2 regions of the Alcaligenes sp. SMD-FA genome follow, and region 2 is predicted to be linked to the other one. Evidence: riboswitches for the same ligand, from Rfam matches in the RefSeq annotation. Region 2 holds a riboswitch; the other holds the start of a gene.
What was found. A riboswitch is a leader RNA that binds a small molecule or an ion and turns the genes downstream of it on or off. The one in region 2 is predicted to bind FMN.

Region 1: it holds a riboswitch for FMN, as region 2 does, so the genes downstream of both, OKX01_RS08990 (riboflavin synthase subunit alpha) here and OKX01_RS16555 (6,7-dimethyl-8-ribityllumazine synthase) in region 2, are expected to answer to the same signal.

The regions. Positions count from the first base shown of each region.
Region 1 covers NZ_CP110108.1:1,936,408-1,950,940, reverse strand. Annotated here, with positions in the region: gene tcuB (tricarballylate utilization 4Fe-4S protein TcuB) at 1-1,085, opposite strand, end outside; gene tcuA (FAD-dependent tricarballylate dehydrogenase TcuA) at 1,118-2,503, opposite strand; gene OKX01_RS09020 (LysR family transcriptional regulator) at 2,770-3,693, opposite strand; gene OKX01_RS09015 (sigma-54-dependent transcriptional regulator) at 3,814-5,148, opposite strand; gene OKX01_RS09010 (ATP-binding protein) at 5,133-6,914, opposite strand; gene OKX01_RS09005 (dicarboxylate/amino acid:cation symporter) at 7,014-8,336, opposite strand; gene OKX01_RS09000 (aspartate ammonia-lyase) at 8,387-9,826, opposite strand; gene OKX01_RS08995 (AAA family ATPase) at 10,389-10,967, shown strand; gene OKX01_RS08990 (riboflavin synthase subunit alpha) at 11,013-11,648, opposite strand; FMN riboswitch at 11,810-11,954, opposite strand; gene OKX01_RS08985 (SDR family NAD(P)-dependent oxidoreductase) at 12,013-12,762, opposite strand; gene OKX01_RS08980 (LLM class flavin-dependent oxidoreductase) at 12,915-14,207, opposite strand; gene OKX01_RS08975 (3-oxoacyl-ACP reductase) at 14,204-14,533, opposite strand, start outside.
Region 2 covers NZ_CP110108.1:3,579,082-3,593,614, forward strand. Annotated here, with positions in the region: gene OKX01_RS16505 (murein hydrolase activator EnvC family protein) at 1-231, opposite strand, end outside; gene gpmA (2,3-diphosphoglycerate-dependent phosphoglycerate mutase) at 235-981, opposite strand; gene OKX01_RS16515 (rhodanese-like domain-containing protein) at 1,143-1,490, shown strand; gene grxC (glutaredoxin 3) at 1,514-1,771, shown strand; gene secB (protein-export chaperone SecB) at 1,811-2,305, shown strand; gene OKX01_RS16530 (NAD(P)H-dependent glycerol-3-phosphate dehydrogenase) at 2,305-3,357, shown strand; gene OKX01_RS16535 (Bug family tripartite tricarboxylate transporter substrate binding protein) at 3,437-4,435, shown strand; gene OKX01_RS16540 (tRNA (cytidine(34)-2'-O)-methyltransferase) at 4,564-5,034, opposite strand; gene OKX01_RS16545 (ComF family protein) at 5,101-5,850, opposite strand; gene OKX01_RS16550 (methyltransferase domain-containing protein) at 5,932-6,846, shown strand; FMN riboswitch at 6,951-7,093, shown strand; gene OKX01_RS16555 (6,7-dimethyl-8-ribityllumazine synthase) at 7,192-7,683, shown strand; gene OKX01_RS16560 (response regulator) at 7,796-8,491, opposite strand; gene OKX01_RS16565 (sensor histidine kinase) at 8,513-10,849, opposite strand; gene OKX01_RS16570 (DUF4390 domain-containing protein) at 10,849-11,433, opposite strand; gene rsmB (16S rRNA (cytosine(967)-C(5))-methyltransferase RsmB) at 11,482-12,786, opposite strand; gene rimO (30S ribosomal protein S12 methylthiotransferase RimO) at 12,991-14,310, shown strand; gene OKX01_RS16585 (sulfatase-like hydrolase/transferase) at 14,376-14,533, shown strand, end outside.

The DNA of each region.
Region 1 (14,533 bases), 1.6 Mb from region 2:
GTGGCAAAAAGCGCCATCACTGCTCCGAGATGCAAGCACAACAACAAACCCATCGCGGGTGTGCTACGGGCCAGCCATAGGGCCAGTCCGCTGGCGCTAATCAAAAACAGCAAGGCAATAAAACCCAGATCCATCGGCTTTTGTTGCTGATCGCCCTGTGCCGGGTCGCGACGCACGTTCAGATAGCCCAAGCCGGCCGTGCCGATACATAGGCTCACCCCTCCCACCGATCCCAGCAGTTTGGGCAGACTGGGGAAATCGTACGGAGCCACCATATCGAATAGATAGTGGTAGATCGTGCCCAGGCTGGTTGCAGCAAAGCACAGCATGAAGCCATAAAAGGTCAGGTGATGAAATCGGCGGCGCGACAAGGTGTAGGCGTCATCCTCGTTATGGCATCCCTTCCCATGCCCCCCATCCAGGTACTTGAGCTTGAGCACCGAATGGGTCGCCTCGGCGGCAGCCGTCCTGCTGACAGGTGCGCCACTGGTGACCGGAGTGATTTCTACCCAAAAACCATGCACCCCTTTGCCTAACGCAAAGACCGCAAACAGGAACACGGGCGCAAACATGCCTACCAACAGGTTATGCGGGAATAGATTGTAAAAATCTCCAGCCAATGCTGCGTCCCAGAGCGTACCGTTGAGCGCCAACGCCAAAATCAGGAACAAGGCCAACCCCAAGGTCAACGCAATCGACATCACCAAGCCGTTGCGCTCGTAGAGCTTGCCCAGCCTCTTTGGCCAGGCATACTGGGTATAGGTTTGGGCACGAACCTTGGCCATCGCTTGCGGAACATTGACCGCAAATTCGTGAGGCGGTGCGTATTGGCAAGCATGCAGGCACGCCCCGCAGTTATGGCATAAATTTGCCAGGTAATGCACGTCCGCTGGCTCGAACATCAAACGGCGTGTCATCGCGGGAAAGACCGCGCAAAAGCCCTCACAGTAACGACAGGCATTACAGATCGTCATGATGCGATCGACCTCCTGTTCATTCCTTGTGTGGTGCACCGTGGGACTGGGCGAGTGTGCGTGCAACTCGGTGTTGCATGCATCATTTATTAATGCTTGAAGTGATTTCATGGGAGTCTCGGGATCAGGGCGCAACAGCGTTTTCATTGTCTGGCCGCCTGTGCAGCCTGTGTGCCTGCAATGCAGCCAAAGGTTGTACCAATCGACATTCCCACTCCTGCTGTATAGCCTTGCCCCAACACATTGCCCGCCATCATCTCGCCGGCAACAAACAGATTGCGGCTAGGTTTGTTGTCAAAACGTACGGCAGCTGTTTCGTCGGTGAGCAGGCTCAGGTAGGTAAATGTCACGCCTGGGCGCAAGGCATAGCCATAAAACGGGGGGGTATCAATCGGCAAGGCCCAGTGCGTTTTGGCAGGCGCAATACCTTGGGTGTGACAGTCGTCCAGCGATGTGTGATCAAACTTCCCGACCTGGCAGGCTTTGTTGTAATCATTCAGGGTTTTCTGGAACGCCACCTCGTCCAGACCCAGTTTGCGGGCCAGCTCGGGCAATGTTTCAGCCTTTTGGCCAGGAAAAACCGGGGGCATGAATCGACCAATCGCCTTACTGTCTATGATCGAATACGCAATTTGGCCCGCTTGTTGGGCGACCAAACGTCCCCAAATCGCGTAACGTTTAGGCCAGAAATCTTCACCTTCGTCATAGAATCGCTTGGCTTGACGGTTAACCACGACCCCTAGGGATACGCAGTCAATGCGGGTGCAGATACCCCCGTCATACAACGGGGCTCGTGCGTCAATTGCCACCATATGCGCCTGGGTTGGGTCGCCGATATGGTCTGCTTTGTGATCGTCGATCATATGGCGCAATAACACGCCTTGATTAAAACGTGTGCCACGAATCAGGAAGTTATCCGAAGGCCACTCTCCAAGCTCGTTTTGTCCCCAGGCCTCCCGTAACCATTGACGGTTGGATTCAAAGCCGCCCGCCGCTAATACGCAGACTCGTGCCTGGATACGTTGTTCGCCGCACCACGCTGCTACAAATTGACCGTCCTTTATTTCCAGCCGATCAACAGGTGCGTTATAGCGAATGTCCACCCCCAGGGCTTGAGCACTGCGGTAATAGGCATTTATCAGGGCTTTACCGCCACCCATGAAAAAAGCATTGGTGCGCGCCACATGCAAGGCGCCTGAGAGCGGAGGCTGAAAGTTGACACCGTGCTTGCGCATCCAGTTGCGACAGGTGCTCGTCGTGCGAATGACTAAGCGGGCCAGATGCTCATTCGTTTTTCCGGCTGTCACTTTGAGCAAGTCTTGCCAGAATTCCTCCTCTGGATAAGCATCGACCAGGACATCTTGCGGCGCATCATGCATACAACGCAAATTACGGGTGTGTTGCGAATTGCCTCCTCGCCACTCACGGGGAGAAGCTTCCAGCAAAAGAACACGTGTCCCTGCCTCTCGGGCTGAGAGGGCTGCGCACAATGCGGCGTTGCCGCCTCCAATAACAAGTACATCAACCATTGTTGTCCGTTTCCTGTGTGCTATTCGTGGCTTAAGCGTTTCGCCACGATATGGAACGGGGTCTACTTTAGGGATGTGGTCTTGTCGACGCCAGTATGACCAAGGCTATAGGTGTTCACTAAAAGTGAAGGCCAAGCGCACAGGACGACCTCGTCTAGTAAGCAACGCGACAACACGCTCCAGCGTAAATGGGCGTGGGCACGGCTAAAACGGGTGGGCAACAAACGGAGTGAAGGGCTACCGCTTTATGAGGAAACGTATCTGTTTCACAGTAGCGTGGCTCCTGGCCAGCGTGATTGCTGCACCAGTGAGCGCATGACATCGGCCAGCACGATCCGGGCCGCCAGCCCCGCTGGTGCTAATTCTTCGTCGGATAAGCTGGCGATCAGGTTGCGGCGTTTGAGGGTTTCATGCGCTAAAGGCAAGCTCACCAAACGTTGATTGTGATTACGGACTACTGCCGCGCCAGGTTGAACCGTTGCGGCGTGGCCAGAGCACACCACATCCATTAACAAAGCCAGGCCGTCAATCTCCACCACCACACTGGCCTCAGTGCCTTCGCGGAAAAATTCGGCATTCAGCAAAGCACGCAAGCCGTGGGAGGCACTGGGCATGACAAGTGGCAGATGGGCAATATCACCCAGCGTCAATGAGTGCCCCTCAGGCAACAAGTGACGTTGATTGGGGTGGATGATAAGAAACAGGCGTTCATCCAAAATAGCTTGCGCACTCCAGGAGTGATGCCCTGCCGTATGGAACACCACCCCTAAGTCAATCTGGCGTCGATTGAGCATTTGAGACAGATTGCCCGATAAGCTTTCGATCAGATGCACCCGCACATCGGGATAGCGCTGCTTCATGGCACTGAGAAAAGGGACCGCCAGGACCGAACCGGTGGTCGGAGCCAGACCTACCGTGACCTGCCCAGACAGCCGAGCGGCCTGCGCCGCCAGGACGGCATTATCGGTGTGTCTCAACGCCAATTGAGCTTCTTGACGAAAAGCCAAGCCGGCGGCGGTAGGGACCACACCTGTCGATGTGCGCTGTAACAGGCGTACCGATAACTCCCCTTCCAGGCGGCTGATTTGCTGGCTGAGCGCCGAAGTGACAATACCCAGGTCCTGGGCGGCCTTACCCATGCTGCCCAACTCCACTACACGCAAGAAATACCGCAGCTGACGCAGCTCCATGATAGAACGCCATAAAAAAGTAGGACGAAAGCTCTGATCATAGATCAATCAGACAAAGAGCTGCTTATCCTGACAATGACAGGCCCCATCGGCACAAACAGGAACTCGAAGAGAAAGACATTAGGACGCTGACAAACCATACTTACGGATCTTATCGTGCAGCGTGCTTTTGGCGATGCCCAACTCCTGTCCGGCACGGGTCAAATTATGTTGATGTCGTCTCAGTGCCTCGACGATCAAGGCACGCTCGACCGCTTCCACCGTTTGAACCAGGGAGGTCGGCACCATTCCTGGCGCAGCTTGCTGACCGGGCAAGGCGCTGTTGACTCCCAGCACGCAACGGTCCGCAAAATTGCGCAGCTCGCGCACATTGCCTGGCCAATGCCAGGCCAGCATGGCCTGCAGGCGCTCGGAGTCCGGCTCCAGAGCCGGGCGGCCATGTCGGGCCGCCGCCAACAAAGCAAAATGTTCAAACAACAGGCCAATATCCTCGCGCCGTTCACGCAAGGGGGGCAAGGGCAAGGTGGCCATATTCAGGCGGTAATACAAGTCGTGACGGAACTGGCCTTGATCAGCCTGCGCCAGCAAATCGACTTTCGTGGCCGCAATCACCCGGCAATTGATGGCGATGGATTGATTCGAACCCAGTCGCTCCAGCGTTCGTTCCTGTAAGACGCGCAATAGTTTGACCTGCATGGCCATCGGCATGCTCTCTATTTCATCCAGAAACAGCGTACCCTGATGTGCATGTTCGATTTTGCCGATTACCCGCTTGCCGGCGCCCGTAAAAGCGCCTGCTTCATGACCAAACATTTGACTGTCAAACAGACTGTCGGACAGTGCGCCGCAGTTGACGGCCACAAAATTGCCCTCACTGGTGTGTCCCACCTCGTGAAGACAGCGCGCCACCAGCTCTTTTCCGGTGCCGGTTTCGCCAAAAATGAGTACATCGGCAGCACTATTGCCCAGATTGCAGATCAGTTCACGCACCTTGGACATGACCGAAGAGTTGCCCAGCACACGGGCTTCAATGGATTGCTTGTCTTGCAATCGACACTGCAAGGTTTTGATTTCAAAGCTCATTTGGCGCCTATCCAAGGCGCGCGATACGACTTGTACAAAATGTTCGGGCGAAAAGGGCTTTTCGATGAAATCATAGGCCCCCATTTTCATGGCCTGAACGGCCATTGATACATCGCCATGGCCGGTAATCAGCACCACAGGCAAATCGCTGTCTACATGTTGCAATTGCTGCAACAAGCTCATGCCATCGGCGCCCGGCAAACGTACATCGGACACGACAATGCCTGGCCAGCCATTGTGCAGCAGGCGCAAGGCCTGTTCTGCGCTCTCGGCCTGCTCCACCCGAATGCCTTCAAGCTGCAAGGTTTGGCTACAACCCAGACGTACATTGGCATCGTCTTCAACGATAAGAACCGTCAGTGCGTCGTACATTTTTCTGCTCCAGGAAAGGGAAGCACAATCGTGAATACGGCGCCACCGCTTGGCAAGTTATCTGCCGTCAAGCGACCCCCACAATGTTGGATGATACTCATCGAAATGGCCAAACCCAGGCCCAGTCCGGTACCACTGTCTTTGGTGGTGAAAAACGGCTCGAATAAATGCAAACGCACCTCCTCGCTTAATCCCGGGCCATTATCATGAACCCGGATCGCCACCTGCTGGCCTTGCCGCTGGCTGCTGATCTGAACGACGGGATGAGCGTTTTGCGTAGACGCGGCATCAATCGCATTGCTCAGTAAATTAACAATGACTTGTTCAAGGCGGTTGGGATTGCACAGCACCCTGCCCGCATCGTCAGCCAATTGCACATGTATCGTTGCGCGGTGTTGGTGAATAGAGGGTTCCAGGATCAGCAAGGCATGATCGATGATGGCGTTCAAATCTGCCAGCCCCGAATGACCGGGCGATTTGCGAGCAAATTGCTTGAGTTGTGAGGTCAGTGCGCCCATGCTGTCCACCAAATCATTGATGCGCTTCAAATTGGCGCGCACCGTATCCAGGTCGCCGCGCTCCATGAAGCGGATGGTGTTCCCTGATAAGGTACGCAGCGCAGTCAAGGGTTGATTGAGCTCGTGGGCCAGGCCAGTAGACAATTGTCCAATGACGGCCAGTTTGCCTGCGTGAATCAAGCCGGCCTGAGTCTCTTCCAACGTGCGGGTACGCTCCTCCACTTTGCGTTCAAGCTGAGCATGGGCCCGCTCCAGTTGCAAGCGTGCAAGAGCCCGATCACGCTGTTGCTGCCGGCGCAAATACCAACTGATCAACATCACAAAAAAGGACATGATCCCCAAGGCGGCCAGGCCTGCGTACAGGCGAGCCATGGAATAGACCAGATCGGTGGGCAAAAACAGCGTCAAAATCCAGCCGTTAGCACCAAACGGAAGTGTCTGAGCCAGAAAAAGTCCGCGAACCTGATCCTCTGTCTCCGACTCTGTCCCGGTCCCAGACCAAGACACTAATTGCGCATCTCGGCTCAGCACTTTTTGGGTCAGCAGATCCAGTGGCGCAATCGGTAAACCGTTGTACTGGCGAGTCTCGCGCAGGTACTGCTGCACATCTTCAGTCAGGGGCTGATTTGCCGTAAATTTCCAGGCGGGTACGGAGGACAAGATCGCCACACCATAGTGATCGGAAACGATCACCGGCGCTTGTGCATGGGTCCAGGAATCCTGTAAACGATCCAGGTCCACCTTGATGACGGCCACCCCCATGACATGCCCTGCCAGCGAGATGGGTGCGGAGATGTAATAGCCTGCCTCGCCCCGAGTGGTTCCAACGCCAAAGAAGAAACCGGGCCGCCCTTGGCGTGCCTCGGAAAAATAATGGCGATAAGAGAGGTCTTCCCCCAGATAACTGTCGGCCTGTTGCCAGTTGCTGGTCGCCAGAACGTGCCCCTGGCGTCCAAGGATGTAAATCACGCGGGTCTTGGCGCGCTCGTTCAAGCGCTCCAGATGACGGCTGACCTCAAGCGAGGACTGGGTGCCACGCTCCAGCAGCCCCACCACCGCTTGATCCAGCTCCAGCATCTTGGGTAAATACTCGTACTTCTCGACTTCGTGACGCAATGTCAACGCATACAAATTCAGACGCTGTCGCGCTGAGTCCTGCAAACTGGCCAGTCCAAGCGCTTCGCCAACACGGTAAGCCACCATGCCCGCTATGGCAGCCAGTGACACAATCAATGTCAGCAACAGCAAGACTTTCTGAAGACGAAAAAATCGGAGCAAATGCATAAAAACGTAGCGGCCACTGACACGGGATTGTAGTAAACAGCCGCTACCCAGACAGGAGGGGTGTCAGGCAATGACAGGCGCTGAGCTTGCCGGGGCTGCCTCCTCGGGCCGGGGCTGCGATGAGCCTGCCGCCCTGCTGTCCGCCTCGTCGGGCGCATCGATGGCACCTTCCCATTTAGCGACAACGGCTGTGGCAATGCCGTTACCCAATACATTTGTCGCGGTGCGGCCCATGTCCAGAAAGTGATCAATGCCCATGATCAATAGTACACCAGCCTCAGGCAGACCAAACATCGGTAAAACCGCGGCCACCACGACTAGCGCGGAGCGTGGCACACCGGCGATACCTTTGCTGGAGATCATCAACACCAGCAGCATAATAATCTGCTGTTGCAAGGTCAGCGGCACGTCATACGCCTGTGAGATAAACAAAGCGGCAAAAGCGGTGTAGATCATGGAGCCATCCAGGTTAAAGGAGTAGCCCAGCGGCAGGACAAAGCCGATAACGCGCTTGCGTACACCAAACACTTCCAGCTTTTCCATCAGACGCGGATAGGCCGCTTCACTGGAGGCGGTGGAAAAACCCAGCAACATGGGTTGACGGATTTCTTTGAACAGCGTGAATACCCGACCCTTGAGCACCAGAAATCCGGCAGCAAGCAAAATCAACCACAACACCACCAAGGTGGCATAAAAACTGCCCAGAAACTTGCCATAGACCGCCAAAATACCCAGCCCTTCCGTCGTGATGATATTGGCCACGGCTGCAAACACCCCCAGTGGCGCAAAGTACATGACGCAGTTGGTTACCGTCAGCATCACCGGCACAGCGCCCTCGATAGTTTGTGCGAGGGTGTTTGCCTGGGGATTGCCACGCACTTTCCCCAAGGCCAGTCCAAAAAATACCGAGAACACCAGGATTTGCAAAATCTCGTTCTTGGACATGGACTCAAAAAAGTTACGTGGCACAACGTGAGTCAAAAACGTTTTCAGGTTCAGTGCCGAGGTATCCACTCCCAAGTGCGCGGATTCAGCCGGCAAGGGAATGCCGACATTAGCGCCAGGCTGAAAAATATTGGCAAAAATCAGCCCTACCGTCAGCGATACCAGCGACGCCAACAGGAACCAGCCCACGGCACGGCCACCGATACGGCCAACAGTCGCTGCATCATCCATGCTGGCCATACCGGCAACCAGCGTGGCGAAAATCAGCGGCGCAATGATCATTTTGATCAAGCGCAAAAACATATCCGTCACCATGCCAAAGTAGCTGGCAATAGCATGAGCCTGTTCAGGGGTATCGGCCATTTTGTGGCAGATATACCCCACCACCACACCCAATGCCATGGCAATCAGAATCCATGTGGTTTGCTTATTCAGCTTCATATGTTTATCTCCCTTGTCGGTCCGTGCGCGGGCCTGTCAGTTTTTTTTAATTAAAGAGTTTGCTCAAATTCGTTCAAGGTGCGTGGCGCGATCAGCAGTTCAGGCCGCAAGGCCTGAGCCAGCTCGTTCGCACTTAACAAGCCCTGCTCCAGAATCAGCTCGGCCACCCCTTTGCCGATTTCATGCGCCTGCTTGGCAATGTCGGTGGCTGCGGCGTAGCCAATGAACGGATTAAGCGCCGTAACCAATCCGATAGATTGGCTGACACTGTCTGCCAGGCGCTGAGGATTGGCGGTGATCGCTTCCACGCAGTAGTCGGCCAGAATCATGCATCCGCGTTGCAGGTGACGCAGGCTCTTGTAGAGGCTGTGCGCAATAATGGGTTCAAACGCGTTGAGCTGAAGCTGTCCTGCTTCGGCCGCAAAGGAGACAGTCACATCATTGCCAAAGACTTCAAAGGCAATCTGGCTGACCGCTTCCGGAATGACGGGATTGACTTTACCCGGCATGATGGAGGAGCCCGCTTGGCGTGGTGGCAAATTGATCTCGCCAATGCCAGCGCGTGGGCCGCTCGATAGTAGACGCAGGTCGTTGCAGGTCTTGGACAGTGTGACGGCAATCCGTTTCAACGCGCTGGACAATTGCACAAAAGCGCTGCAGTCCTGGGTGGCCAAGATCAGATTGGGGGCGCTGCGCAGGCTGATCCCCGTGTTTGAGGACAATTGACGCGTGACCAGTTTGGCATAGCGAGGATGGGTATTGATACCCGTGCCAATCGCGGTCGCACCCAGATTGATTTCACACAGCTCTTGCATGGCCTCGGTCAGGCAATGGCGATCTTTGGCAATCATGCCGGCGTAAACTGCAAACTCTTGCCCCAGGGTCATAGGGACCGCTTCTTGCAGTTGTGTTCGCCCCATTTTCAATAGCTCTTTGAAAGCGTGAGCTTTGCTCTCGAACGCTTGCTGCAAGTACTCCAAGGCGGTCAATAAACGGGCAGCGCCCTGATAGGCAGCTAGCTTCAAGGCGGTGGGGTATACATCATTGGTCGACTGCCCCAGATTGACATCCTCATTGGGGTGAAGAAAAGCGTATTGCCCTCGCTCATGACCCAAAATCTCCAGCGCACGGTTAGCGATCACCTCGTTCGCATTCATATTGGTAGAGGTTCCCGCACCACCTTGGATCACATCCACCACAAAATGGTCGTGATGCTGGCCGGACTCAATTTCTCGGCATGCCTGCACAATCGCTTCTTTCTTGACGGCATCCAATGCTCCCAGCGCGTGGTTGGCCTGCGCGGCGGATGCTTTGATCTGTGCCAGGGCACGAATCAAATCGGGATAGTTTGAAATAGGTGTCGCCGTAATATCGAAGTTTTCAACGGCTCGCAGGGTGTGAACGCCAAAATACACCGAGTCAGGTACGGGCCGAGTTCCTAGCAAGTCTTTTTCCAGGCGCGTGTGAGCCGTTGCGGTGCAATCAGTCATGTCATCTCTCCGTTTTTATGTAGGGCCCCAAAAATTGGGGTTGTTGTACCGGAGTTAAAAGCAACAACTGTGCCAACAACAGCGGATTGCACTAGCCTATTGAAAAACAAGTCATTTTTTGTGCACTGATTGTAGAGACACTGACAATACGCTCCCTTCTGTTCGGATTTCCGAACACGGCAAGACCAAAAAAGACGGAAACCCGAACAGAAGTCATCAGACTGTGCGGCTGTGGGTTTTATCCGGCTGTATTACCATGCGGTTTTCTCCCAAAATCGCCCCTCTTTTTGTTGGATACTTTTTTTCAATGTTTGGAATTCTTTTCCGTTAATTGCATTTTATCTTCTTTGTTGGATGCCTTGAAGATAGGCGGGTTAGATGTTTGTGTACACCCACAAGGGGATCGGGGTTCATCATTTCCCATCCCTGCCTTAAACTAAGCCTTCTTCCCTTCTTCCCTTCTTCCCTTCTTCCCTTCTTCCCTTCTTCCCTTCTTCGTAGTTTCGGGGTTCGCCCCAGCTTTTCCAGGTTCTTATTTTCTTTTATTGATCTGCATTTCTTTATGCATTCTTTCGTCCTTATTTCAGGTTGCTCCGGCGGTGGTAAGTCCACTTTGTTAGCCGAGCTCCAAAAACGTGGGCATACCGTGATTCAAGAGCCTGGGCGACGTATTGTTCAGGAACAGTTGGCCATCCAAGGCTCTGCTCTACCCTGGCTGGATCTGGAGGCCTTTCTGCAAGAGGCGCTCAAGATTGCCCAAACAGACTACGTGACCGCAGCTCAAGATGGTTCGTGGGTGTTTTTTGATCGTGGCCTGATTGATGCGGCAGCCGCGTTACAAGAATTAAGAGGCCATCCCTTGCTGGAGGCGGTCAGTCGCGCTTACCCCTACCATCCTCGGGTGTTTTTAACGCCGCCCTGGCCACAGATTTATAAGCAGGACCCGGAACGCCGGCATGATATCAACGCGGCTTTGCATGAGTACGAACGCTTGACGCGTATCTACCCTTTGTTGGGCTACCAAGTGAGCATTCTTCCCAAGACAACAGTCCAAAAGCGCGCTGATTTTGTGCTCAATACCCTAGGCACGACCGCTCCATACAAGGAGCGCAAGGCAGTAAAAAAGGGCTGTCAGCCTTAATCGGCCAGCAGCCCTTCTTTTTACTGATATGGTCTCGAGCCTTGTTCAGTTTTTCAAACCAGGCATCACACGCGACAAGGTACCGGCCACCGTACGCTCCAGCACATCGACTAATACCACCGTCTGTTGGTCCACCTCGATATTAAGGCGATCGCCCACCTTGTAGCGGGAGAACGTTGTCTGGCGCAAGGTTTCGGGGATCAGGTTGATGGTCACAATGCCATCCTCCACATCCGCCACGGTCAAGCTGCAGCCATTAACGCCCAGAAAACCGCGTGGGAACACGTACTTCGCCCACTCTTCTGGTACACGGAAACGCAGACGGTTACCCGCCTCGGTAATGCTCAATTCAAGCACCTCTGCGGTCGTTGCGATATGGCCAGCCATCACATGGCCGCCTATTTCCTCGTTCAGCTTGGCCGATCGCTCGATATTGACCAGATCACCTGTTTTAAGCGTGCCCAGATTCGTGCGCTCCAGCGTGACAGGAATCGCATCAAAAGTGACTTTAGGGCCGCTGATACTGGTTACGCTCAGGCAGGTGCCTTCCACGCTGACACTGGCACCCAGTTGCAGATCCACCAGCAGCTCATCGGTGAAATCGATTTCAAACTCGGTACGGCCCAGCTCGGCCTTGACCGCGGTAAGAGGACGAACCGCTTTAACAATTCCGGTATACATCAGCACACTCCTTCGCAACATTCATGCAAAAGACCAGTGGCTAATGCAGGGGAGATTTTCAGATTTTTCATTTGAACGCATCCTTGATTAAACAATGCGTCCTCCGGGCAGCAATAAAACACCTCGCTGCCTTGATCACCCTTGATCACAAGGCAGCGAGGCTTCATCTTCTTTCATCCGGACTCTGACCGTCGGCCCAGGCTTTGCACCTGATCTGCTGATCTTTCCCAGGGGGAGATCGCTCGCGGGCTGGGGAACGAATCCCTTACCGCCGGTGGGGAATTTCACCCCGCCCTGAAGACGTGTGCAGTGTAAGACCGGAGCCCAAGTCTAATCAAGCCAGACCCAAGCCCAGTCGCCAAGCTCAAGCCTGGCGATGCACACTTAAGCCGGCAAAACTTTGCGCCACAGGCATCAACTCGATGTAGTTGACGTTCATATGGGCAGGCGCATTCATGATCCAGGTAATGGTGTTGGCGATATCCTCAGGCGTCAGCGCATCCACGTTCTGGTAAAGCGCAGCGGCTTTGTCTTTATCGCCCAAACGCACGGCGGAGAAGTCCGTGCCGGAACACAGGCCAGGAGCCACAGTAGAGACACGCACTGCCGTACCCGACAGGTCGGCACGCAGATTCAGGCCCAGATGATGCACAAATGCCTTGGTAGCGCCGTACACATTGCCGCCGGCGTAAGCGTATTCGCCCGCCGTCGAGCCCAGATTGATGATATGGCCCTTGTTCTGCTTGACCATACCTGGCAGCAAAGCGTGCGTAATATGCAGCAACGCGCTGATATTGGTAGCCACCATGGTATCCCACTGATCCATCTTGGCGTCTTGCGCCTTGTCCACGCCTAGCGCCAAACCGGCGTTATTGATCAGCACGTCGATATGGGGATAACGAGCCGTCAGATCCGCCAACACTGCCTCAGCACGCGCACGATCGGTCAAATCCACGCTGACCGGTACAAACCGCTCGCCCAGCTCGGCGGCCAGGGCATCCAGCTTGTCCTGACGGCGCGCCAGACCCAGCACGGTGTGCCCTTCAGACACCAATTTACGAGCAAGAGCGGCCCCAAACCCTGAGGAGGCCCCGGTGACAACGGCGGTTTTCATAGTGCGATCCCTATACAGCTCGCTGCTCGTTAAGCAGGCGACAATTAAAGCATTAAGGATAGCAAACTTCAGGAGCTTCGTAGCCCCTTCCCCCTAGGGAAAAAGCGGACAAATCCAGCGATGGAAATGCCCGCTTTTTTCTCATCCCAAGGTCAGGCTGCAGGACGCTCCAGCCCCAGGTGTCCACGCAAAGTGCTGTGCTCATAATCATGGCGGAACAGGCCGCGTTTTTGCAGAACAGGTATCACCTGCTCAACAAAGTCTCGAATACCATTGGGCAAGGAAGGCGGCATCAGGTTAAAACCATCCGCGCCTTCATTGCGCCACCATTGCTCAATCTGATCAGCAATGGATTCTGGCGTTCCGACCATGGTGCAATGACCACCACCGGCAGCAATACGACCCAGCAATTGACGAACCGTTGGTTTTTCTATTTCAACAATGCGCAGCATGGTGGCATAACGCCCTTTGGGGCCCTTGAAGCTCTCCAAAGGAGGCAGTGGCGGTACCGGCGCATCCAGTTCCCAGCCCATGCAATCCTGACCGACGAACATACCCAACTGGCGCAAGGACGTCTCGGCGGGCAAGAGCTCATCCAGTTCCTGCTGTTTGCGACGCGCCTCTTCCATGGTAGAGCCCACATAGGTCACCAGGCCTGGCATCACGGGCACATCCACGCCCCGCCCCGTTTCCCGCACGCGTCGTTTGATGTCGCGGTAATAGGATTGGGCCGAGGGCAAGTCATACGCCACGGCATAAATCGCTTCAGCTTTGCGCGCGGCCAAATCCCGGCCCTGCTCAGAGGCACCGGCCTGAAACAGAACAGGCTGTCCTTGTGGTGAGCGCGGCAAGGTCAAGGGCCCATCGACCAGGAAGTGATCGCCCTTATGCAGGATCTGACGCACCTGATCTACCTTGGCATAATCGCCCTGCCTGTCCATCACCAAGGCACTGTCGCTCCAGGAGTCGAACAGCTTCAGCGAAGTCTCAACAAACTCTTCAGCCCGTGCATAGCGCCAGGCATGGTCGGGCATGGCTTCGTAGCCGTGATTACGTGCTTCCGAATCAAACATGGATGTCACCACGTTCCAGCCCATCCGTCCCTTGGACACATGATCCAGGGAGCACAACATGCGCGCTGCCACAAAAGGCGTGTAGAAAGTGCTGGAAACGGTGCTGATCAGGCCGATACGCTCGGTGGCTCGCGCCAGGGCGGCCATCATGGTCAAGGGTTCCAAAAACCAGCGCGGACCGTCAGACACGTTATCGCTGGATTGGCCATCGGCAAAGAATATGGCGTCCAGCTTGCCACGCTCGGCGATCTGGGTCAGTTCTTCGTAAAACCGGACATCGCCGAGGCGTTCTACCTGCGAATCGGGATGACGCCAGGCTGCTTTGTGATGCCCGCAGCCCATAATGAATAAATTGAAGTGCAGCTGCCTCATCCGTTTTTCACCAATCCACCGTCCACCACCAAATTCTGCCCAGTGACTGCCCGAGCCCACGGACCGGCAAAGAACAAAGCGGCATCGGCGAACTCCTCAGGCGTAGTCACACGGCGCAACGGTGTGCTGGCCGCAATCAAGTCAAACACGGCCTCGGGCGTAGCCGCGGACGCATCGGTTGTACGCAGCAAACCGCCAGAAATCATGTTCACAGTAATCTGATCGGGCCCCAGATCGTGCGACAAGGTACGCGTCATGGACAACAACGCCGCCTTGGCGGCCGTGTAATCGTGATAGGGCACAACAGGGTTCTGGAACAGGTTCGT
Region 2 (14,533 bases):
CAACGTGCGGTCGATATCGGAAATAGCCTGCTCGGATTCGCGCAAGGCATTGGCAGCATCACGACGCGAGCTTTCGCGGGTGTCGATCGACTTACGCAGCGATTCAATTTTCTGGCGCAGCTCTGCCTGCTGCTTTTGCGCCTGGGCCTGACGGGCAGCCAAGTCCGGATCCGCAGCCAGGGCCGGTAAGGCCCAGGCTGCCAGCAACAGGCAGACGCTGTAGCGCCACATTATTTACTGCGCCTTGCCCTGATTGGCAACGGCTTGCATCTGAGCCGCAATCGCTTCCTGGTCGCCCAGGTAGTAATGACGGATAGGACGCAAGTTTTCATCCAGCTCGTACACCAGAGGTTGGCCGGTAGGAATGTTCAGATGAACGATATCCTCGTCGGAGATTCCATCCAGATGCTTGATCAGCGCGCGCAGGCTGTTGCCGTGAGCCGTGACCAAAACGCGCCGGCCGGAGCGAATAGCAGGAGCGATGGACTCCTCCCAGAAAGGAACGACGCGGGCCACGGTGTCTTGCAGACACTCGGTGCGCGGCAGTTGATCGGCGGGTACACGGGCGTAGCGGGCATCAAAACGCGGGTTGCGTGGATCGTCCTCAGCCACTGGATCAGGAGCAATCGCGTAAGCACGACGCCAGACCAAGACTTGATCCTCTCCGTACTTTTGTGCGGTTTCGGCTTTATTTAAGCCTTGTAAAGCACCATAATGGCGTTCGTTCAGGCGCCAGCTCAAACCCACGGGGGTGTGCATGGCGTCCATCGAATCCAGGGCGATCCACAAGGTACGGATAGCGCGCTTGAGGACCGAAGCGAAAGCCAGGTCGAACTCAAAACCGTTTTCTTTAAGCAGTTCACCGGCCTGCTTTGCCTGTTGACGCCCGGTTTCGGTAAGATCGACATCGGTCCAGCCAGTAAACCGGTTCTCCAGGTTCCACTGGCTTTCGCCGTGCCGCATCAGTACAAGTTTATACATGGTAAAAACAGCCTCGAGGTTGAAAAATTGGCGCCACTCTATAATCGTGTGATCTTGCCCTTTTTTCTTGCTTTTCTTGGTAATCAACAGGATTTAACGTGGACTTCATCTTAAGTCAGAACAATCTTCTAATTTTAGCAATTGCGGTGCTTGCCGGCATTATGCTGTTAATACCCAGCTTTTTCAAAGGCCGTGCGGGACGCGCAGTTTCAAGCTCGGAAGCGGTACAAATGGTAAACCAGAAAGACGCCATTTTGATTGATCTGCGCAGTGCCGATCAGTTCAAGGCCGGGGCAATTGCACAATCTCGCAACATTCCTGCGGCTGACCTTGACGCCAAGGCCAGCACGCTGCCCAAAGACAAGCCCGTCATTCTGGTGTGCGATACCGGGCGCAGCGCCCCGCGCAGCGTGGCCGTCCTGCGCAAGCACGGCATCACCGAAGCCTACACACTGCAAGGCGGCATCCAAGGCTGGCTGCAGTCCAGTCTGCCCGTCAAAAAATCGTAAGCTCCCCCTTCTACGAGGCTCTCATGGCAAAAGTCACGATGTACTCCACAATGGTGTGCCCTTATTGTGTGCGCGCTGAAATGCTGCTCAAACAACGCGGCGTCACTGAAATCAATAAAATCATGATTGATCGTGAACCCGAACAGCGCGCTCTCATGATGGAGCGCACCGGTCGGCGTACCGTTCCCCAAATCTACATTGGCGACACCCATGTAGGTGGCTACGATGATCTGGCCGCTTTGGACCGCGAAGGTGGCCTGCTGCCTCTGCTGGCTGCCTGATTTTTTTTCTAACAATTTTTTTACCCCATAGGATCACCCATGGCCGACCAGAACACCCCAGCCGCTGAACAAGAAGCTCAACAACCCAGCTTCAGCCTGCAGCGCACCTACATCAAAGACCTGTCCATCGAAATGCCCAATGCGCCCCAGATCTTTCTGGAGCAAGAGGCCCCTTCCGTGGAAGTGTCCATCAATGTGGGTGGCCAACGTCTGGCTGACACAGTCTACGAAAGCACCGTCACCGCTACGGTGACCACTCGCATTGGCGACAAGGTCATGTACCTGGTGGAAGCCACCCAAGCCGGTATCTTCGAAGCTGCCAACATTCCTGAAGAACAGCTCGAACCCTTGCTGGGCATTGTGTGCCCCACCATGCTGTACCCCTACTTGCGCGCTGCCGTGGCTGACGCCATCAACCGCACTTCCCTGCCTGCCCTGCACCTGACTGAAGTGAACTTCCAGTCCCTGTACGAGCAGCGCCTGGCGCAGCAACAAGGTGCCGACCAAGCTGACGGCCAGCCTTTGCAGGCCTGATGATGTCAAGCGCGCACACTCCTGTTCGTGTCGCAGTCCTGGGCGCCGGCAGTTGGGGAACGGCACTGGCCGCCCTGGCCAGCACCCAGGCTCCCACGATGGTGTGGGCGCGCAAGGCAGCAACAGCACAAGCTATCGGGCAGGAGCATCGTAACCCTGCCTACCTGCCTGATGTCGTGCTGCCCGACTCGTTGCAGGCTAGCGACAGCCTGCAGCAAGTCATGGAGTTTGCCCTGGCTGATGACACCGGCCCTGCCCTGCTGATTCTGGGCGTGCCTGTACGTGGTCTGGCGCAAACCTGTGTGGATTTGGCGCAGTACCTGCCTGCCACACGCCGCCACCCCGTCTTGCTGGTCTGGACGTGTAAAGGTTTCCATCAGGAAAGCGGCTTGTTACCCCACCAGATTGTGCGTGAAAACCTGCCCGACTATCCTTGGTTAGGCCGTGCCGTCCTCTCTGGCCCCTCGTTCGCCCTGGAAGTGGCCAAAGGCCTGCCTGTTGCCCTGACACTGGCTTGCGAACCTGCTGATATGGCTGGCATTGCCCTGGAGGCCTTGCATGGCAAACAAGCGCGTCTTTACACCAGCACCGACATGATCGGCGTCGAAGTGGGCGGCGCTGTCAAAAACATCATGGCCATTGCCTGTGGCATTGCCGACGCACTGGGCCTGGGCCACAACGCCCGTGCAGCCCTGATTACCCGAGGTCTGGCTGAAATGCAGCGCCTGGGTGTTGCGCTGGGCGGACAAGCAGAGACTTTTTCCGGGCTGGCAGGTCTGGGAGATCTGGTCCTGACAGCCACGGGCGAATTGTCCCGCAACCGCCAGGTGGGACTGGCGCTAGGTGCCGGTCAAAGCCTGGACAGCATCCTGGCCACCGGCATCACCGCTGAAGGAGTGCGCTGTGCTCGTTCGGTTCTGGAAATGGGCCGGGCGCACAAGATTGAACTGCCGATTACCTCAGCGGTCTGTCAAATCCTGTTTGAGCAGTTGCCTCCAAGCGAAGCGGTCCACGCCTTGTTAACCCGCGAGGCCAAGCCAGAAGGCCACTGATACCGTCCGCCTGCCGATCTGGCATCCTACCCACGCGGTCAGACCTGCGGTCAACCGTCTCTTACTCAAAATCAAAACAATGTCATTGCTTGCTCGTTCTCGTGATCTTCTAATCCGCTCCGTTCTGGGGCTGGCCTGCACTGGTTTGCTGGCACCCTCGGCTCAGGCCCAATCCAGTTGGCCCGAGCGTCCCATTCAAATGGTAGTGCCCTTCCCAGCCGGCTCCTCGCCTGACGCGCTGGCCCGTGCCATTTCCGAGCCCCTGTCTCAAGCATTGGGCCAAACAGTCATTGTGGATAACCGTCCTGGTGCAGGTGGCAATATCGGCACTCGTTTTGTGGCACATGCCAAGCCCGACGGCTACACCCTGCTGCTAACCATCAATGGTCCCATGGTGACGGCCCCCACCCTGTACAAGAGTTCGCTGGGTTACGACCCGCTGAAAGACTTGCAGGCTATCTCCATGATTGGCACCAGCCCGAACGTACTGATCGTTCCTGCTGACTCACCCGCCAACACAGTAGAAGAATTCATCGCCCTGGCGAAATCTCAGCCCGGCGAATTGAACTACGGTTCGGTGGGCCCCGGGAGCTCAGCCCACCTGGCTATGGCCATGCTGGAACATGCTGTTGACATCAAGCTGGAACAAATCCCCTACTCGGGCTTCCCACAAATCCTGACCGCCATTATTGGTGGTGACATTGACGCTGCCTTCATGGTGCCGGGCATTGCCATGCCCCAGGTTGAGGCCGGCAAAGTGAAAGCCCTGGCCGTGACATCCCTGCAACCCAGCGAACTGTTACCCGGTCTGAAGACCATGACACAAGCCGGTTTGGAAAACTTCGAGGCTATCTCGTGGGATGCTTTCTTCGTCCCCCACAACACCTCGGATGATGTGGTCAAACGCCTGAACCAGGAAATTACAACGATCTTGCAACGCGAGGATATCAAGGCCAAATTGAACGCCTTTTACTTCTCATCCGAGCCCTCCACACCGCAAGCGCTGACGGACAAAATCATTGCCGACAAAGCCCGTTGGGATGAAGTGATTGAACGTCTGAATCTATCGTTGGAATAACACTGGTAACGGGATTCAAAAAAAAACGGCCCTGCGAACTCATCGTTTGCAGGGCCGTTTGCTTTGAAACTTTCAACGGAAAACCGATACGCATAAATCAGCGTTTTTCGTGACAAGCATCCGCTTGTTTAAACACCACCTTCATAACCCGCTTGCCGCCAGGCCTCAAAAACGCAAATCGCCACGGCATTGGACAAGTTCAAGCTGCGTTGCCCCGTCAACATGGGCAGACGAATTCGTTGTTCGTTGGGAAACAGCTCTAGTTGTTCTGCAGACAAGCCTGCAGTTTCACGGCCAAACACAAACACATCACCTGGCTGAAAGCATTGCTCGGCCAGCAAATGGCTGCCGCGTGTGGTCAGGGCAAACGCACGATCAGGCGCAGAGCCCGTGGCCTGCAAGGCTTCTTCCAGGCTGTCATGTACCTTCACCTGCGCCCACTCGTGATAATCCAGCCCGGCACGACGCAGTTTGCTGTCTTCCAGCTCAAAACCCAAGGGCCGCACCAAATGCAGGACACAACCCGTATTAGCCGCCAGTCGAATGACGTTACCCGTGTTGGGGGGGATCTCGGGCGAAACCAGGACGATATGAAACATGAAAAACCTAAAAAGTGCAGAAAAGAATGCCGAAAAAGCCGCGCATCAGCGGCGCAGTATACAGGGCTAGGGGAGCTTCAATTTCCAGGGGGCACGGGCAGCAACCAAGGCATAAACTGACCGTGCACCAGCCACCCGGCAAGCTCGCGCCAGCGCATCCAAGGTCGCTCCGGTGGTGAGCACATCATCCACCAGCAGCACGTCCCCCCCTTGCAGCGGCTCCAGCACCCTAAAAGCGCCTCGCATGGCCTGCCTGCGAGCCTGTCGTCCCAAAAACTTCTGGGCTTGTTCAAGCCGTGGCTGCGCCACGACAATATGCAAACGGGCTGACAAGCCCAAAGCATGCGCCACACGCTTGGCCAACACAGCGGCAGGATTGAAACCACGACGGCGCAAAGCACGACGTTGCGAGGGCACTGGAATTACCCGACAATCCGGCCCCAGCCCAGGACCGTAACGGTGCCATTGCTGCACCATCAGCTCAGCCAGTACCGCCGCCATTTCCAGCCGACGGGAAATTTTAAACGCATGTATCAACATATCGCCAGGATGTTCATAGTCAAATCCGGCAACCGTCGCTTGCAGGGACAATTGCCCTGCTCCGCAATCCGGACAGGCCAACAAGGCCAAGGGTGGCAACGCCAAGGCGCAACGCGGACAGCGTAAATCCTGGGCAGGTGTTGCCAGCGCATGTCGGCAAAAACGGCACAGCGCGCCGCTTTGTGAACGTAATCCACACAACACACACGGTCGTGCCAGCAATGGAATCCCTACAAGGCGATGGGGCGACTCGCGCCGAAACAGGGGATGCGCCATAATAGATCATTACCTTTGAGAGTCAGGCTGATCCGATCACAGCACATCCCGCTGAGCCAGGCCAGCAACGTCCGCGCAACTATGTCCCAGTTACCATCTTTACCAATCAACTCCGCCCACGTAGAGCAGCAATTCAATCGCCGCGCTCCTCTGGATCACGCTCAGTTTCTTTATGGTGAAGTCGCGCAACGGATGTTGTCACGGCTGGCCCTGGTACGCTTGCAACCCACTCATATTCTGGATGCTGGCTGTGGCGCCAGCCACGCACTGGAGCCCCTGCGCTCTCGCTACCCGGACATGAGCTATACCGGTCTGGATCGCAGCGCCAAGCTACTAGAGGTCGCCCGGGAGCGTTACCAATCCAAACCCAGCCTGTGGCAAAAACTGCGTAATCAGCCCACACCGGCAGCTAACTGGGTTCAGGCCGATATGGCCCATAGTGGCCTGCCCGCAGAAAGCCAGGAGCTGGTCTGGTCAAATATGGCGTTGCACTGGCACCCGGAACCGCATCGGGTTCTGGCCGAATGGAACCGTCTGCTAAAACCCGAAACGCTGGTCATGTTCTCCTGCCTGGGCCCCGGCTCTTTTGCCGAGCTGCGCAGCGCCATGGAACAAGCCGATTTAGACACCAAAACGCTGGAATTCGTGGACATGCACGACTTTGGCGACCTGCTTCTGGAAAACGGCTTTGCTGACCCTGTGATGGATCAAGAAGTCGTGACCCTGACCTATCGCAGCGCTGAAAAACTGCTGGATGATTTGCGTCTGTTGGGCGGCAATCCACACCCTCAACGTAAGGCCAGCCTGAGCACGCTGCCCTGGCGTCAACGCCTGCTCAATGCGCTGGAAAAACAGCGCCATATGGATGGCACCTTGCATCTAAGCCTGGAAATTGCCTACGGACACGCCTGGCGCGCCCGCAGCCGTCGCAGCACCTTGGGCGAGGTCAGCGTGCCAATCTCCACAATCAGCCGCCGCCCCAAACCCCAGGAATAAATTCCGCTACCAGGCATATTCCAGTAGCACCCCATCTATTTCAGACCTTCTCTGACAAAGAAAAGGTTTAGGGGTACACTTTTGCGGTTGGCCAAGCTGGCTAACTATGTTCTCAGGGCGGGGTGCAAGTCCCCACCGGCGGTAATGGCACTAGCCTAGCCCGCGAGCGCCTGACCTGTGGTCAGGGACAGCAGACCCGGTGTGATTCCGGGGCCGACGGTATAGTCCGGATAAAGAGAGAACGGGATATCCTCAACGACCTGTACAGGACTCATCCTGCGATGGGGTTGAGCTATCCTGCTTCCTGCATGCCCTGTTTTTGTTGTCATAAAACAGGAAACCAACATGAACAGCATTACCCCAGCCAATCTTCTGGCTCCCCGTATCGCCTTTATTCAAGCTTGCTGGCACAAGGACATTGTGGATCAGGCCCGCCTGGGTTTTATCGACGAAGTCAAAGCCATGGGCCACGACAGCAGCTTGGTCGACTTCTTTGAAGTGGGCGGCGCCTTTGAAATCCCGCTGCATGCACAACGCCTGGCCCAATCAGGTCAGTATGCTGCTGTTGTGGCAGCGGGTCTGGTGGTTGATGGCGGTATCTATCGTCACGACTTTGTGGCTACCGCTGTGATCCAAGGCTTGATGCAAGTCCAGCTCAGCACCAACGTGCCTGTGTTTTCAGTCGTGCTGACTCCGCACCATTTCCATGATGGCAAAGAGCACCACGATTACTTCCATCGTCACTTTGTGATCAAGGGCCAGGAAGCAGCCCGTACGTGCCTGGATACCGTGAGCAAGTTGCAGGTGCTGCCTGCGGCATCCGTCGCCGCTGTCTAAACGGCAAGGCGGCCTGAAGAGGCCGCCTCAATCCCTAACCCCTTGGGCTGCTTTACCCGCAGCGCCAAGGCTGGCCAGAAGCTTGCTGGCCATGCATTTGGTAACTACTGTATCAAGACTGGTTACGCTTGCGCGACGAGTCTATCCCCAACTGTTTAAGCTTGCGGTATAAGTGGGTACGCTCCAGCCCGGTACGCTCCGATACCCGCGTCATGCTGTGATTCTCGCGGCGCAGATGATATTCAAAATAAATGCGCTCGAATTCGTCACGCGCTTCGCGCAATGGCAAATCCAAGGAGATGCTGCCTAGCTGGGACTCGTCCTGTTCTACTTCAGGCACGGCCATGGCAGGCGCCATGCCAGGAACCATTGTCGTGGCCTCTGGGCGACGATCACCACCTTGAACCACCGGGCGGGCCGCGGCAGCCAGCGCTTTGGGAGCCACAGTACGCTCCAGACCCGAAGCTACGGTCTTGAGCAAGCGCTGCATGGTGATGGGTTTTTCCAGGAAGTCCACTGCACCAATGCGGGTTGCTTCCACTGCGGTATCCACCGTGGCGTGGCCGCTCATCATGACCACAGGCATATCCAGCAAGCCTTGAGATGCCCACTCCTTGAGCAGGCTGACACCGTCAGTGTCTGGCATCCAGATATCCAGCAAGACCAGATCGGGACGGCCCCGCAAGCGTGCCTCGCGAGCCTGGGCGGCATTTTCTGCCAATTGCACGGTGTGCCCTTCGTCGTAAAGAATTTCCGACAAAAGTTCCCGAATGCCGATTTCGTCATCAACTACCAGAATTCTGGCCATAAAACGTCACCTACGTGATTTTTACGCATTATCGTTTGCTCGCCGCCCAGAGTCCAGACGAATATGCTGGCCAGCAAGCCGGGTAAAGAGGATGGAAATGCGAGCCCCCCCCTCACGACGATTGGAAACATCGATTCTGCCGCCGTGCTCCTCGATGATTTTCTTAACTATAGCAAGTCCCAGACCCGTGCCGGTGGGCTTGGTGGTTACGTATGGCTCAAAAACGCGCACCAGCATCTGAGGATCAAAACCAGGCCCGTTATCTGACACCACAAAACTGACCGCACCAGAAGAATCGGAACCTTCTACGCCCGCAATCATGGTTTTAACAAATACATGCGCCTGGTCAAGTGATTGATCCTGGGCTGCCGCTTCACGCGCATTGGCCAGCAGATTATGAATAACCTGACGCAGCTGCGTGGGATCTCCTTGCACCATCGGCAAATCAGGATCCAGCTCCACATCAATCGCCACACTATAACCATCGTCCCGGACCATGCCTTCCTCCGGGTCCCAACCATATAAGGTCAGCACTTCGGTAATCAGCTCGTTCAGATTCAGCGCTTGCATCTGGGTAGCGGGTTTACGGGCATACTCACGGAAATCTTCCACCATCTTTTTCAGCGAACTGACCTGGTTGACGATGGTATTGGTATAGCGCAGCAACATGGCAGCATGGACTTCGTCCAACTGCGACTCCAGTTTCATGGCCAGACGTTCGGCAGACAACTGAATCGGTGTTAAGGGGTTCTTGATCTCGTGTGCCAGACGTCGAGCCACCTCGCTCCAGGCCACCAGACGGCTGGCGGAAATCACGTCGGTAATATCGTCAAACACCACCAGATATCCGGTTGGCTGACCATCTACACGCAACAAAGTACCACGAGCCAAAACGGTGACGATAGTATCACGCGCTTCATTACCTTCTTTCATTTCCAATTCAAACTGCTGCTGCCAGTAAGGATGGTCTGAACCCATCGCCTGATGCGTGGAAAAAGCCTCACGAATCACGGAAGCAAAAGTCAGCGCCCCTTCCAGCGTTTCCAGCGGACGACCTTTAATAGAGCGCAAGTCCACCTGCAAAATGCGCTGCGCCCCCTGGTTGAACATGGTGACGCGGAACATCTCATCAAAAGCCAGCACACCACTGGACAGGTTGCTGAGCACCGACTCCAGGTACATATTGGAGCGCTCCAGCTGCAGACGATTTTTCTCGACCATGCGGCGCGCCTCAGCCAATTGCCGGGTCATGGCATTGAAAGAGCGGGTCAGTTGGCCAACCTCATCCTTGGCAGGTGGCTCTGGCAACGCCCGGTAGTCCCCTACCCCCACCGCTTGCGTCCCGGCGGCCAACGTCAACAGTGGACGGGTAAGGCGACGCGACAAAGCCAAGGCCGCTGCCACAGCCGTAAACACCGCCAGAATCAAGGCCAGCGTCAGCGTAATACCGTAGAGCTTGCGCAAGCCCTGACGAGACAAGGCCAGCTCCTGATAGTCCCGAAACCCTTGCTGTACCTGATTGGCATTGCGTGCAATCTTGTCCGGTACAGGCTGAATCACCTGCAGCCAGCGCGAGTCAGCCGTACCGCTCAAGGTTGCTGCAAAACGGTTGGGATCGGCTAGCGGCAAAACCGTACGCAAACGCAAACCGGTCGATTCTGCCGGCACTCCACCCTCATCCAGACCATTGTCACGCACTGGAGCATCATCATCCACCTCGGCTGCAGAGTAACGACCCGAAATACGCAACTGATTCATGACGCTGGACGGCGGCATATCCGGCAGCAAGGTGTCATAACGAGCCGACGAAAAGGCAATCAAACGGCCATTGCCGGAGAACACCATCGCCTCAGTGACACCACTGTTCTCGCGCAAGGAAATCAGCAGGCTGCTGTACTGCGCGCTATCTGCCTTGTTCAGCGCCGACACCATTTCATTGGCACGGCCTTCCAGCTCATTGAGCTGTGAATCCAAGGCGGCACGGCCCAGGCTCAAACCCGACTCCAGCGCCGTATCCACCCGCACGTTGAACCAGGACTCGATCGAGCGCGACATGAACTGCACCGAGAGCAGATAAATCAAGGCACCCGGAATAATGCCGATCAAGGTGAAGTAAAAGGCAAAACGCGCCGTCATGCGGGCACCAAACTGACGTCGACGTATTTGCCTGAACAGACGAATCGTCAGTAACAGCACCCAGGAAATCAGGGTGGCGGCCAATACGCCATTGAGCACCAGCAGCAAGTCATACTGCTGCGCGTAGCGCGAAGCATTGCCGGTAGACCAGACAAGAAGTGAAAACAGCGCCAACGCACTGACACCCGCTCCAAACAGAGCGGTGCGCAAGATCCAGCGGATCAAGGTTGGGGCTCGTCGACGGAGACGGAAAAGGAAAAGGTTTTCCATGGGGTAGCCAGTGTCCAGGCAGAACTATTGATGGCATCCACTTGAAACGGACGAGCCAGCAAAGAGGTATCCAGGCGCAGACGCACACGACCTTGATATTCCTGGTCGCGGTCCAGATCCGCCACATACGCCACGGCCCAGCCGCGGATATGCCGCAGCATGGCTAATGCGTCATTCATGGAGGATTCGGGTAAAGACAGGTCACCAGTGCCCACGCGCCACTGACGGGTCAGGGCGTTGTACACAACCCGCCAAGTCTGTTGTTCTTTAACAACGTTTTTATCAAACCAATACCAGCGGGGTTGGGCCAGCTCCACTTCAGCCGTGAAATACAGCGGCACCCCTTTCTCGGCAGCAGTGCGCAATTCCTGGCTGAGCTCAAACTCGATATCAGCATCGATATACAGTTTTTCGTCCCGGATATGAGGCTCGACCTTGACGACCCGCTCTCCCGACGTAGCGACCGGCACCATGGTATTGGCCGAGCTTAGTGCGCAGTTGAAAATCAGCAGAAAAGACAGAAAAACGCGCCACATCGTGATTAACCGCAAAAAGGACAAAGTCAGAGCCCTAATTGTGACAAGTCAAACCGGGCGCGTAAACAAGGCGTAGAAAAAACCGTCGCCATCTGCCAGCGATCGTCCCGCAACACCGGGCAAAATCTGGCCGGGAGAATCCAAAAGCTGCGCCTCAGGGTGACGGGCCAAAAACGCCTCCACCTGCTGCTCCCCTTCTGCCGGGAAAATCGAGCAGGTCGAATACAGAAAATGCCCGCCGGGCCGCAATGTGGACCACAAGGCATCCAGTATAGAGCTTTGCAAACGCGCGGTATCGGCAATATCCGACTCGCGGCGCAACCAGCGAATATCGGGGTGACGACGCACAATACCTGAAGCGGTACAAGGCACATCCGCCAAAATGGCATCAAAGGGCTGACCATCCCACCACTGCGCAGGACGGGCAGCATCACCCCGTTTGAGCTGAACCTTATCGCTTTCCAGGCCTAGACGACGCAGGTTGTGGCCGACACGCTCCAGACGCTCGCCATCGGAGTCCAGAGCCAGCAAGGACACGTCCGCCTGTTCCAGCAAATGAGCGGTCTTGCCACCTGGGGCCGCGCACGCATCCAGCACGCGCATGCCATCTTTGACCGGCAAGAGCAAACCCGCTTGCTGAGCCGACCAATCCTGCACCGACCACCAGCCCAGATCAAAACCAGGAATCGCTTGAACCGGCATGGCCTTGTCCAAGGTAACGGCTCCCGCACCTGGGCTGCTGGACGCAATACCTGCTTCGGTCAGCACCGCCTGCAAACGCTCCACCGAGCAACGACGCTGATTCACGCGTAAGGTCAAAGGACCAGGGCGATTCGCAGCTTGTAGCAACGCTTCCCAGTCACGCGGGTAAGCGCGACGCAATTCCTTGACCCACCAGCCAGGATGATTCCAGCGTGCTTCGGGTCGGCTCTCTACCTGAGACAAGATCATCTTGCGCTCACGCGTAAAGCGACGCAGCACCCCGTTCACCAAACCCTTGGACAAACGCAGTGCGGCCTGACTGTCCGCCGCCCGCACGGCCTGATCCACCACCGTATGCACGGCATAGACCGGCACATCCGGGCGCTCTTCAAAGGCCGTGGCATCCTCTTGAACACGCATGGCCGTATCCAGCAAGGCCAGCGACACCATTAACAAGGCGTCCAGCCAGGTATTGCTGGGTTGCCGAGGCACCAGCGTGATACGAATCTGACGGGCATGACCCAGACGGCGCAAAACATGAAAGCTGATCGATTGCACGGCTCCACGGGCAGAAGCTGGCGTGGCCGCCAGACTTTCAGTCAGGGACTTACCTGCCAGCACGCCTTCAATATTGCGCGCGCTCAGCAGCATGACTTCGGACAGGGGCAAAGAGGGGGAAAGAGGGGTGTCGGACACAGAACAACCGCTAGAAAAGAAAAATATGACTGCGACTGTAGCACTATTTACCGCATAAACCGGGCTCAAACGCACAAGATCCGCACGCATCCGGGCATGGGACGGTAAAATCAAGCCTATTTCCCAATTTCGAGCCCTCAAGCTCCAGAAGGACCCTCTATGAGCGCCCCCAAAGTCGGATTCGTGAGCCTGGGTTGTCCCAAGGCCCTGGTCGATTCCGAACGAATTCTTACCCAGCTGCGTACCGACGGCTATCAGATCACCCCCAGCTACGACAATGCGGATGTGGTGGTGGTCAATACCTGTGGCTTTATCGACAGCGCCAAGGCCGAATCGCTGGAAGCGATCGGCGAGGCACTGGCTGAGAATGGCCGCGTCATTGTCACCGGCTGCATGGGTGTGGACGAAGGCCTGATTCGTGATGTGCACCCTTCCGTGCTGTCCGTCAGCGGCCCCCAGCAATACGAGCAGGTACTACGCGCCGTGCGTGAAGCCGCGCCGCCCTCGCTGGATCACAATCCCTATATTGATCTGGTGCCCCCGCAAGGCATTAAGCTGACCCCGCGTCACTACGCTTACTTGAAGATTTCCGAAGGCTGTAACCACAGCTGCAGCTTCTGTATTATTCCGTCCATGCGCGGCAAGCTCGTCAGCCGTCCTGTCGGTGATGTCCTGGGCGAGGCCGAGCGCCTGGTCAAGGCCGGCGTCAAAGAACTGTTGGTGATCTCGCAGGACACCAGCGCCTACGGCGTGGACATCCGCCAGCGTACCGGCTTCTGGAATGGCCGCCCCGTCAAGAGCAGCATGCTGGACTTGAGCGCGGCCCTGTCCGAACTAGGTGCCTGGGTACGCCTGCATTACGTCTACCCGTACCCTCATGTGGACAATATCATTCCGCTGATGGCCGAAGGCAAAGTGCTGCCTTACCTGGATATTCCGTTCCAGCACGCCAGCCCTTCCGTGTTGCGCGCCATGAAGCGCCCTGCTTTTGAAGACCGCACCCTGTCGCGCATCAAGCAATGGCGTCAAGACTGCCCGGATCTGACCATCCGCTCCACCTTCATCGTGGGTTTCCCCGGCGAGACCGAGGAAGACTTCCAATACCTGCTGGACTGGATGACCGAAGCCCAACTGGATCGCGTCGGCTGTTTCCAGTACTCCCCCGTGGAAGGCGCTTCCGCCAACAAGCTCGATGGCATCGTCCCTGATGAAGTCAAACAAGAGCGTTGGGAGCGTTTCATGGAGCATCAACAAGCCATCTCCACCGCTCGTCTGGCCGCCAAAGTGGGACGCGAAATGGACGTGCTGATTGATGAGATCGACGAAGACGGCGATGCCGTTGGCCGCTCCAGCGCCGACGCCCCCGAAATTGACGGCAACGTCTTCATCACCAGCGAACAAAAACTGGAACCCGGCCAAATGGTGCGCGTGCGCATTACGGATTCCAGTGAATATGACTTGTTTGGTGAAACAAGCTAAGCTCGAACGTCCCTTAGTTCATTTGACAACAGCCCGGCTCTAGAGCCGGGCTGTTCGCTTGCGACATGACAAGAACAAGACTCATCGATCTAGCTGTTGTTATCGCGCTGGGATATTTCCAGTACTACCTTTTGCACAACCATCTGGATTTCCTGTTTCTGGATGAGGCGGGCCAATATCGATGGCTTGCGCTGGTGCTTTCTTTGACCCCACTGTTTGCGCT